Regions from separate parts of the Saccharospirillum sp. ABV4_185 genome, predicted to be linked through region 3. Evidence: predicted binding sites of a transcription regulator. Region 3 holds the regulator's gene; each other region holds the start of a gene.
The links. The regulator LexA, encoded in region 3, represses DNA repair genes until DNA is damaged. The targets are predictions, from matches to a motif close to TACTGTNTANNTANACAGTA.
Positions count from the first base shown of each region.

Region 1: a site for LexA is predicted at 1,237-1,256, ahead of recA (recombinase RecA). Genes of this name have one in related genera too.
Region 2: a site for LexA is predicted at 762-781, ahead of uvrA (excinuclease ABC subunit UvrA). Genes of this name have one in related genera too.
Region 4: a site for LexA is predicted at 1,247-1,266, ahead of dinB (DNA polymerase IV). Genes of this name have one in related genera too.

Region 1 is NZ_JBSWUW010000001.1:2,456,848-2,459,050, forward strand. Features, by position in the region: gene mutS (DNA mismatch repair protein MutS) at 1-650, opposite strand, end outside; gene ACXAE6_RS11515 (CinA family protein) at 711-1,205, shown strand; gene recA (recombinase RecA) at 1,306-2,203, shown strand, end outside.
Region 2 is NZ_JBSWUW010000001.1:2,301,322-2,303,524, reverse strand. Features, by position in the region: gene ACXAE6_RS10770 (MFS transporter) at 1-681, opposite strand, end outside; gene uvrA (excinuclease ABC subunit UvrA) at 830-2,203, shown strand, end outside.
Region 3 is NZ_JBSWUW010000001.1:2,981,343-2,983,545, reverse strand. Features, by position in the region: gene ACXAE6_RS14185 (alpha/beta hydrolase) at 1-693, opposite strand, end outside; gene lexA (transcriptional repressor LexA) at 768-1,376, shown strand; gene dnaQ (DNA polymerase III subunit epsilon) at 1,398-2,144, opposite strand; gene rnhA (ribonuclease HI) at 2,146-2,203, opposite strand, start outside.
Region 4 is NZ_JBSWUW010000001.1:2,265,816-2,268,018, reverse strand. Features, by position in the region: gene ACXAE6_RS10610 (TetR/AcrR family transcriptional regulator) at 1-175, shown strand, start outside; gene dinB (DNA polymerase IV) at 86-1,201, opposite strand; gene ACXAE6_RS10600 (helix-turn-helix domain-containing protein) at 1,582-2,203, shown strand, end outside.

The DNA of each region.
Region 1 (2,203 bases), 520 kb from region 3:
CCTAACTGGGTCGTCAAACGTTCACGGGCGGAGTCGAGATCGAACAGCCAGACCGGCTGATGGCGCATGGCAGTGCGCGTCGACAACTCCGGCGCCGGGTCGTCTTCGGGCAACAGCAACTCACTTGGGCGCAGGCGTTCCAGCTCGGCAATCAACGCTTCCTGACTGCTCAGCAGTTGCACGGTGAAACGGCCGGAGGCCATATCCAGAGCGGCCAGACCGAAGCCATTGTCACGTTCGATTAACGCCACCAGCAGGCTTTCCTGGCGGTCGTTTAGAAAGGCTTCATCGCTTAGGGTGCCGGGTGTCAGTACCCTTACCACCTTGCGCTCGACCGGGCCTTTGGCTGCGGCGGGATCACCAATCTGCTCGGCGATGGCAACCGTATGCCCTTGACGCACCAGTCGGCCGATATAGCCTTCGGCGGAATGGTAGGGAATACCCGCCATCGGAATAGGCTCGCCAGCGCTTTGACCGCGTTGCGTCAGGGTGATGTCGAGCAGGCGGGCGGCTTCTTTAGCGTCGCCGTAGAACAGTTCGTAGAAGTCACCCATGCGGTAAAACACCAGATCATCTGGATGCTGACCTTTGATCTTCAGGTACTGTTGCATCATGGGGGTGTGTTGATTTTTACTGGTGGTTTGCGACATGCGGTGAGGGTCTTGGTTGATCCGTGAAGAGCCGCTCATGGTATTCGAATCAGGGGCAGGATGAAACGTATGGTCAGCGACGATCAGAACATCGTTCGATTAGCTCAAAGACTGCTGGCGTCTGGTTCACGTCTGGTTACCGTGGAAAGTTGTACCGGCGGAATGATCGCCGCCGCCTTAACCGATAAAGCCGGGAGTTCGGACTGGTACGAAGGTGGTTGGGTTACCTATTCCAATGAACTCAAGCAAGCGCTGGGCGTGCCCGCTCAAGCCATTGAGCGCCATGGTGCGGTCAGTGAACAGGTGGCGCGCGCTATGGCTGAAGCTGGCCGGCGTCAGGCCGGGGTTGATTATTGCGTCGCTGTGACCGGCGTTGCCGGGCCCGGTGGTGGCAGTGCGGAAAAACCCGTTGGCACGGTCTGGATCGGCTGGGCACTGAGTGATCAGACTCAGGCAGAACGTTTTCAATTTGGCGGCGATCGAGCCGCCGTACGCGAGCAAACTGTTCAAGCAGCCCTGTCGGGTTTGCTGGAACGCTTAGCCAATACAATTTGAACTTGTCGGTGCAGGCTGACCTGTGCCAGAATACTGTTCATTCATACAGTAAAAGGTGTTGGCGAGTCTGACACCCGTCGACAGCCTCAGGGGGAACACCATGGACACCAATAAAGAGAAAGCCTTATCCGCAGCCTTAAGCCAGATCGAACGTCAGTTCGGCAAGGGTTCGGTAATGCGCATGGGCGACCAAAAGCACGTATCCGTGCCGGCGATTTCCACTGGCTCCCTGGGGTTGGATATCGCCCTGGGCATTGGCGGTTTGCCAAAAGGCCGGGTCGTGGAGATCTACGGACCAGAAGCCTCGGGTAAAACCACCTTGACGCTGCAGGTCGTTGCTGAAGCTCAGAAAGCCGGTGGCACCTGCGCCTTCGTTGATGCCGAGCATGCGTTGGACCCTTCCTACGCCAACAAGCTGGGCGTTAATGTTGACGACCTTTTGGTGTCCCAGCCCGATACCGGCGAGCAGGCACTGGAAATCGCCGACATGCTGGTGCGCTCCAACGCCGTCGACGTTATCGTCATCGACTCCGTTGCCGCCCTGGTTCCCAAAGCTGAAATCGAAGGCGAAATGGGCGATATGCACGTTGGTCTGCAAGCGCGTTTGATGTCTCAGGCACTGCGTAAGATCACCGGCAACATCAAGACCGCCAACTGCCTGGTGATCTTTATTAACCAGATTCGTATGAAGATCGGTGTCATGTTCGGCAGCCCGGAAACCACCACCGGTGGTAATGCGCTGAAGTTCTATTCCTCGGTCCGCCTCGACATTCGCCGCACCGGTACCATCAAAGAAGGCGACGAAGTGGTCGGTTCTGAAACCCGGGTCAAGGTGGTTAAGAACAAGGTGGCACCGCCGTTCAAACAGGCCGAGTTCCAGATCCATTATGGTAAGGGTATCTATCATATGGGTGAGGTGATCGATCTGGGTGTGAAGCTGGGGCTGGTGGAAAAATCCGGCGCCTGGTACAGCTATCAGGGCGATAAGATCGGCCAGG
Region 2 (2,203 bases), 680 kb from region 3:
TAAGGCGGTCATGGTCAGATGCAAGCAAAAGATGCCCAGACTCAACGGCGTCAGCTGACGATCACGCAACACCGCGCCCAACTGACTGCCTCGCCATTGTCGTTCGCGATGTACGACAGGCGCTGGCGGTTGCGGCAACCACAACAGGATCAGCATGCTGAGCAAAGCTAATGCAGCGGTCGCCCAGAACGGCCCGGCCAGACCAAAACCGCCTGCCAGCCAGGGACCAACCATGACCGCCAAGACGAAGGAACCGCCAATAACCGCACCGACAATGGCCATCGCCTTGGTGCGTTCGCCGTCGCGGGTGTAGTCGGCCAGCAAGGCCAGCACCACGCTGGCAATGGCACCACTGCCCTGCAAAGCACGCCCGACAATCAGCCAGAGTACATCATCCGCCAGCGCCGCCAGCACTGAACCGGCGAAGAACACCAGCAGTCCGGCCAGAATAACCGGCTTGCGACCGAAACGATCCGACAACATGCCTAAAGGAATTTGTAACAGCGCCTGAGTGACACCATAAATGCCCAGCGCCAGGCCCAGAGTCTGAGTGCTGGCGCCAAGCAAATGCTGACCGTAGAGCGTCAGGACAGGCAGCACCATAAACAGCCCTAACATACGAGCGGCATAGAGTGTTCCCAGCCCGAAGAGCGCGCGTTTTTCCAGGGAATTGAAAGCCATGACGGGTCAGTCTACGTATCCAACCGAGTGCGAAGGCGCGCATCTTATCAGAAAAGATCGAACCAGTGGCGCCGCTTGGGTTCTGTACATACATACAGTACACTTTCGCTTTTGTGTCTGACCGCAGCTGTAACGCCAAGAGGAACAGATGGACAAAATTATCGTCCAGGGGGCTCGTACCCATAACCTGAAAAATATCGACGTGGAAATCCCGCGTGATCAACTGGTCGTGCTGACCGGTCTTTCCGGTTCCGGCAAGTCCTCACTGGCCTTTGATACGCTTTATGCCGAGGGCCAGCGGCGCTATGTCGAATCCTTGTCGACCTACGCCCGCCAGTTTCTGTCGATGATGGAAAAGCCCGATGTCGATCACATCGAAGGCTTGTCTCCGGCCATCTCCATCGAGCAGAAAACCACCAGTCACAACCCGCGTTCGACGGTCGGCACCACCACCGAAATCTACGATTATTTGCGTCTGCTTTACGCGCGCGTCGGCGAGCCACGCTGTCCGCATCACGACGAGCCGCTGGCTGCTCAGACTATCAGCCAGATGGTCGATCAGGTGCTGGCGCAGCCGGAAGGTTCCAAGCTGATGATGTTGGCGCCGCTGATCGACGACCGCAAAGGCGAACACCTGCACGTTTTCAACGAACTGCGCAGCCAGGGTTTTGTGCGCGTGCGCGTCGACGGCACAGTGATGGATCTGGACGAAGTACCGGCGCTGGATAAAAAGCGCAAGCACAGCATCGAAGCCGTAGTCGATCGCTTTAAAGTGCGTGACGATCTGAAACTGCGTTTAGCCGAATCCTTCGAGACCTGCCTGACTTTATCCGGCGGTACCGCCAAGGTGGTATGGATGGATGGCGACGGCGATGACCTGCTGTTCTCCGACCGCTTTGCCTGTCCGGTCTGCGGTTACTCTATTGCCGAACTCGAACCGCGCATGTTTTCCTTCAACAACCCGGCCGGCGCCTGTGAGCAGTGTGACGGCCTGGGCATGAAGCATTACTTCGACGGCGGCAAGGTCGTGCGCGACCCGAGCCTGAAGCTGGCCGAAGGTGCCATCTCCGGTTGGGATCGACGCGCCGTTTATTACTTCAGCCAGATACAGGCGTTGGGCGAACATTACGGCGTCGATATCGATGTAGCCTTTAACAAACTGCCGAAGAAATTCCAGAAGATCGTGCTCGAAGGCAGTGGCAATACCGAGATCGAATTCTCCTATGTAAACAGCCGCGGCGCAGTCTACAGCCGCCAGCACACCTTCGAAGGTGTGATGCCCAATATGGAACGGCGCTATCGTGAAACCGACAGCCAGATGGTTCGCGAAGAGCTGTCAAAATTCCTCACCGAACAGGACTGCCCCGGCTGTCACGGTTCACGCCTGAAAGAAAGCGCGCGTCATGTTTTCGTTAACGGCATCAACCTGCCGGAAGTGACGCACATGGCCATCGGCGATGCGCTGAGCTATTTCGAGACGCTGAGCCTGACCGGTTCCAGAGCCCAGATCGCCGATAAAATT
Region 3 (2,203 bases):
GGCATCCAGCGATGGACGAATGGCCTGGCCGCCAGTGGTCTTCCAACCACCAAACCAACCCCCTTTTTTCAGCAATTGGCGAAACAACTGCCGCACTTCCATTTCTTCGCCCGGCCCTTTTACCCAGGCGCTTTTAAGCAGACGAATACGCTGAATCAACTTGGCTCCGGGCAACCAATAAAGGCGACGTGGCGGTAACTGGTGGGAATTAACGAACAACAGCTCCGGCAGCGTCTCACCGTAGGCCAGAGTTCGGCTGATCAACTCACAGCCCATACCGCGAGCAATAACGGCTGGTTTGTGGCCACAGCGTTCTTCAATAAACGCGAACACAGATGGCAGATCATACTCAGCCATAATGTCCAGCGTATTGGTTTGCGGTCGTTGGTTGCGCGATGACAAACCATGGCCCCGCCAATCCAATAACCAGACATCGTAACCTTGACGTACCAACTCACCAGCAGTACCGCCAACACCATAATCCAACCACTGCCAGTGGTTGTAGAACGCATCGTGAACCAACAATAGCGGCAACGCCTTGGTCACTTTTTCCTGATGCAGACGCACCAGTGCGATCTCGACGGTTTTGTCGGTGCTGTTGTTTGGTTTCAGGGAATAGACATCTTCGTAGACGCCTTCTTTGAATTCCGCACTGGCCAAAGCCACCGGGAAAAGTTCACTGCTACTTTTCAAGCCTTTAGAGTCCTTTACAGTGAGCGTAGCCTGTATATAATCACAGCTACTGTATAAAAAAACAGGGCGACACTATGCTGAAACTGACCGCTCGTCAACAAGAGGTGCTGGATATCATTAAAGAGCACCTTGGCGCCACCGGCTACCCACCGACCCGGGCGGAAATCGCCCAACGGCTCGGTTTTAAATCCCCCAATGCGGCGGAAGAACACCTCAAAGCCCTGGCCCGTAAAGGGGCTATAGAGATGGTCTCCGGTGCCTCACGTGGTATCCGACTGCCGGAGTCCGAAGCTGAAGCCGGCATTCCCGTCGTCGGTCGTGTTGCTGCCGGTTCCCCCATTCTGGCTCAGGAACAGATTGAGGAATTCATCGAAATTCCCACCGGTCTGTTCAACCCCAAAGCCGATTATTTGCTTCAGGTACAGGGGCTCAGTATGAAAGACATCGGCATACTGGAAGACGATCTAATCGCGGTTCACAAGACCGATCAAGCCCGCAATGGCGATATTGTTGTTGCCCGAGTTGGTGAAGATGTCACCGTCAAACGCTATGAACGCGAGGGCGGCATTGTAACGCTCTACCCGGAAAATACCGACTTTGATCCGATTAAGGTCGACCTGGAACAGGACGACTTTGCCATCGAAGGTCTCTACGTCGGCGTTATTCGCCGGACGCTGCACTAAGAGCACCGCCCGGCAAACGCATCACTCCGGTCGCGCTCCCGGCTCATTCGAGCTATTCCACAGGGGCGCGGCGCCGGATTTCTTCTCAATCATCGCCAGCATCTGTTGATGCGCTTCGCGCTCTGCGGCCGTAGGTTCAATAACGACCAAGCGCTCTCCAGCCGCCATTACCGCACTGGCGTCAAAACTCACTTCGTCATTATTGGACTGGGGTTCTTCATCCAGAATCAACGCCGTCTGGCCGCCAGTCATCATCAGATAAACGTCGGCGAGAATCTCTGAGTCAAGCAAAGCGCCGTGCAGTGTACGGTGGCTGTTATCGATATCATAGCGTTTGCACAACGCATCCAGGGAAGCCTTGGCTCCCGGATGTTTTTCACGCGCCAGCATCAGCGTATCGAGCACGGTGCAATGACTGTCCAACCGACCGAAGCGGCTGTCGCCCTCGGCAGCCAGTCGATCGAACTCCATTTGCAGGAAGCCCATATCGAAGGCGGCGTTATGGATGACTAATTCAGCACCGGCGACAAACTGCCAGAAGTCGTCAGCAATATCGCGGAACTTGGGCGCATCCTTAACCTTCTCATTATTAATGCCGTGAACCGCTACCACTTCATCGGGAATGTCGCGCTCCGGGTTGATGTAGTAGTGAAAGTGCCGGCCAGTATGTTTACGGCCGACCAGTTCGACACACCCAACTTCGACGATGCGATCGCCCTTGTTGGGGCTCAGACCGGTGGTTTCCGTATCCAGTACAATCTGTCGCATATCAACCTCGCTTAATAATGTCGTCGACGCCCTGATTAGCCAGCGCATCGGCACGTTCG
Region 4 (2,203 bases), 720 kb from region 3:
ACGCCCGGACGACTTCAAGCTGTTTATAACCCAGGCTGAGTACTACCCCTACGTGTCTCAGACAGCGGCTTATCAGCGACTGCGTTCATTGCTCGGCGAGCGGCTCCCTGAGCTCAATGGACGACTGATGGACCGCATCTACACCACCACTGGTCAAACCTTCGAACAAGGCTAATTGCTGGTTCAATGCCTGGTCGGTAAAACGCACGCCCAAACCCAGCAGACGGACCGGCTCATCCCGACGCTGCCAGGCTTCGCTCAGCAGCGTCCGGAAAGACGCCACGGTGACCGGCATAGCGCGCTCCACCGTGGTTTGCTGGAACGACCGGAAGCGCATTTTCAGGAACACCCGGCCGATGCCGCCGCGCTGCGACCGCTTGGCCAGGCGTCCCTGCAATTCGTCGAACAAGACCACCAGCTGTTGCTGGCAGCTTGCTTCATCGGGTAAATCGGTTGGATAGGTGTGTTCGACACTGAGCGACTTGGCATAACGTTCGGTACGCACCGGCCGCTCATCCTCACCACGCGCCAGCTGATAGAGGCGCGGCCCGAAACGACCAAAGCGATCCACCAGCGTCATCAACGAAGCCTGTTGCAGATCACCACAGGTTCGAAACCCCAACTGATGCATGCGTTCGGCGGTTTTCTGTCCAACCCCAAACAATCGCTCAACCGGCAGCGCCTGTACGAACTCAGCGACCCGATCCGGGGTGATAACACAGAGACCGTCGGGCTTGTTCCAGTCCGAAGCGATCTTAGCCAGATATTTGTTAGGGGCGACACCCGCGGAGACGGTAATGCCCAGTTCGCGCTTGATTTCAGCACGCAGATGTTCGGCCAGGCGGGTCGCACTGCCAGCAAAGGCGGAGCTCTCCGATACATCCAGAAAAGCTTCGTCGAGCGACAAGGGTTCGATCTGGTCGGTATAGCGCATGAAAATGGCGCGCATCTGGCGGGAAACAGATCGGTAAACGTCGAAACGCGATGGTTGGATGATTAACCCGGGACACAAGGATCGTGCCCGCGCCGTCGGCATGGCCGAGCGAACACCAAAGGCCCGGGCTTCATAGTTGCAGGTCGACAGCACGCCTCTGGGTCCCTGCCCGCCAACCGCCACAGGCTGACCGCGCAACTCGGGAAAATCACGCATTTCCAGCGCCGCATAATAACAATCGCAATCGATATGGATAATCTTCCGCAACGCCAAAACCGTCGCCTCACTGCCGCTTTACCCGCCGGCACAATATACTGTATATAATCACAGCACTCCAGCGACAGCGGACGGTCAAAACCACGCATAAAGCCCCGTCCGCAGTGAATACGGACGAGAAAGGGGTCGAAGAAGTTACTGGAGGGGTATAGCAGAAGAGACTCGGAGCAACAGTCGAAAGTGTTGGCCTTCCCGGCCGGATCCCTGCTCAGTCTATGGATATCACTTCCCTGTGAAGGCGCCAGACTCCCTTCAGCGCTCAATGATATTCTGCAATGGCTCAGGGTGATGGTACAGTCACAAAGGTAGCCAAAATAACGACAAAAAACGCCATGTTTATAGCTCAAGCCTCAGCCACAGAAGTTTTCCAGATGCCGGTTGGAGGCCCACCTGACTACAATGTCCTGGAAGATGGACTGGCTGTGCAAATCGGTCAGAATTTGCGCACGGTACGCAGTTATCTGGGGTTGGGTCAGCGTGACTTAAGCGAACGGATACAGGTGTCGCTCAGTCAGTACCGCAAATACGAAGCCGGACAAGACTTCCCCCGACTGCACTCAGCCCTGCTGTGGTCACTGGAAACCGGCATACCGACCCACTGGCTGTTTTATGGCACGCGCTATCAACAATGGTTGAAGTTGCCATTCAAACCCGCCTGGGTTCCGGTGCTCTATTTCGTGAATCGCGCCCCGGACTGGGCACTGGAAGCGTTGAACTCGGTACTGAAAGGCTTGTTGCGCGAATACAATGCAGCTGACAATCCTTTCGCAAGTTTGGCGGAGCTACGCAGCAGTCTCAGCCATCAGCTGTTACGTGATCCTTATTACCGAGCCATAGCGGAAAAGTTGCGTGACTTCCGCCTTGCCAGGGGTACCTCGCAAGAAGAGGTTGCCCGTTTGATGGGCGTGTCGATGGCGGCTTATCGCAAATACGAAACACCCGAACTGTGCCCGCACTACAGCATCAATCTGATCATGCGCTTCTGGATGGCAA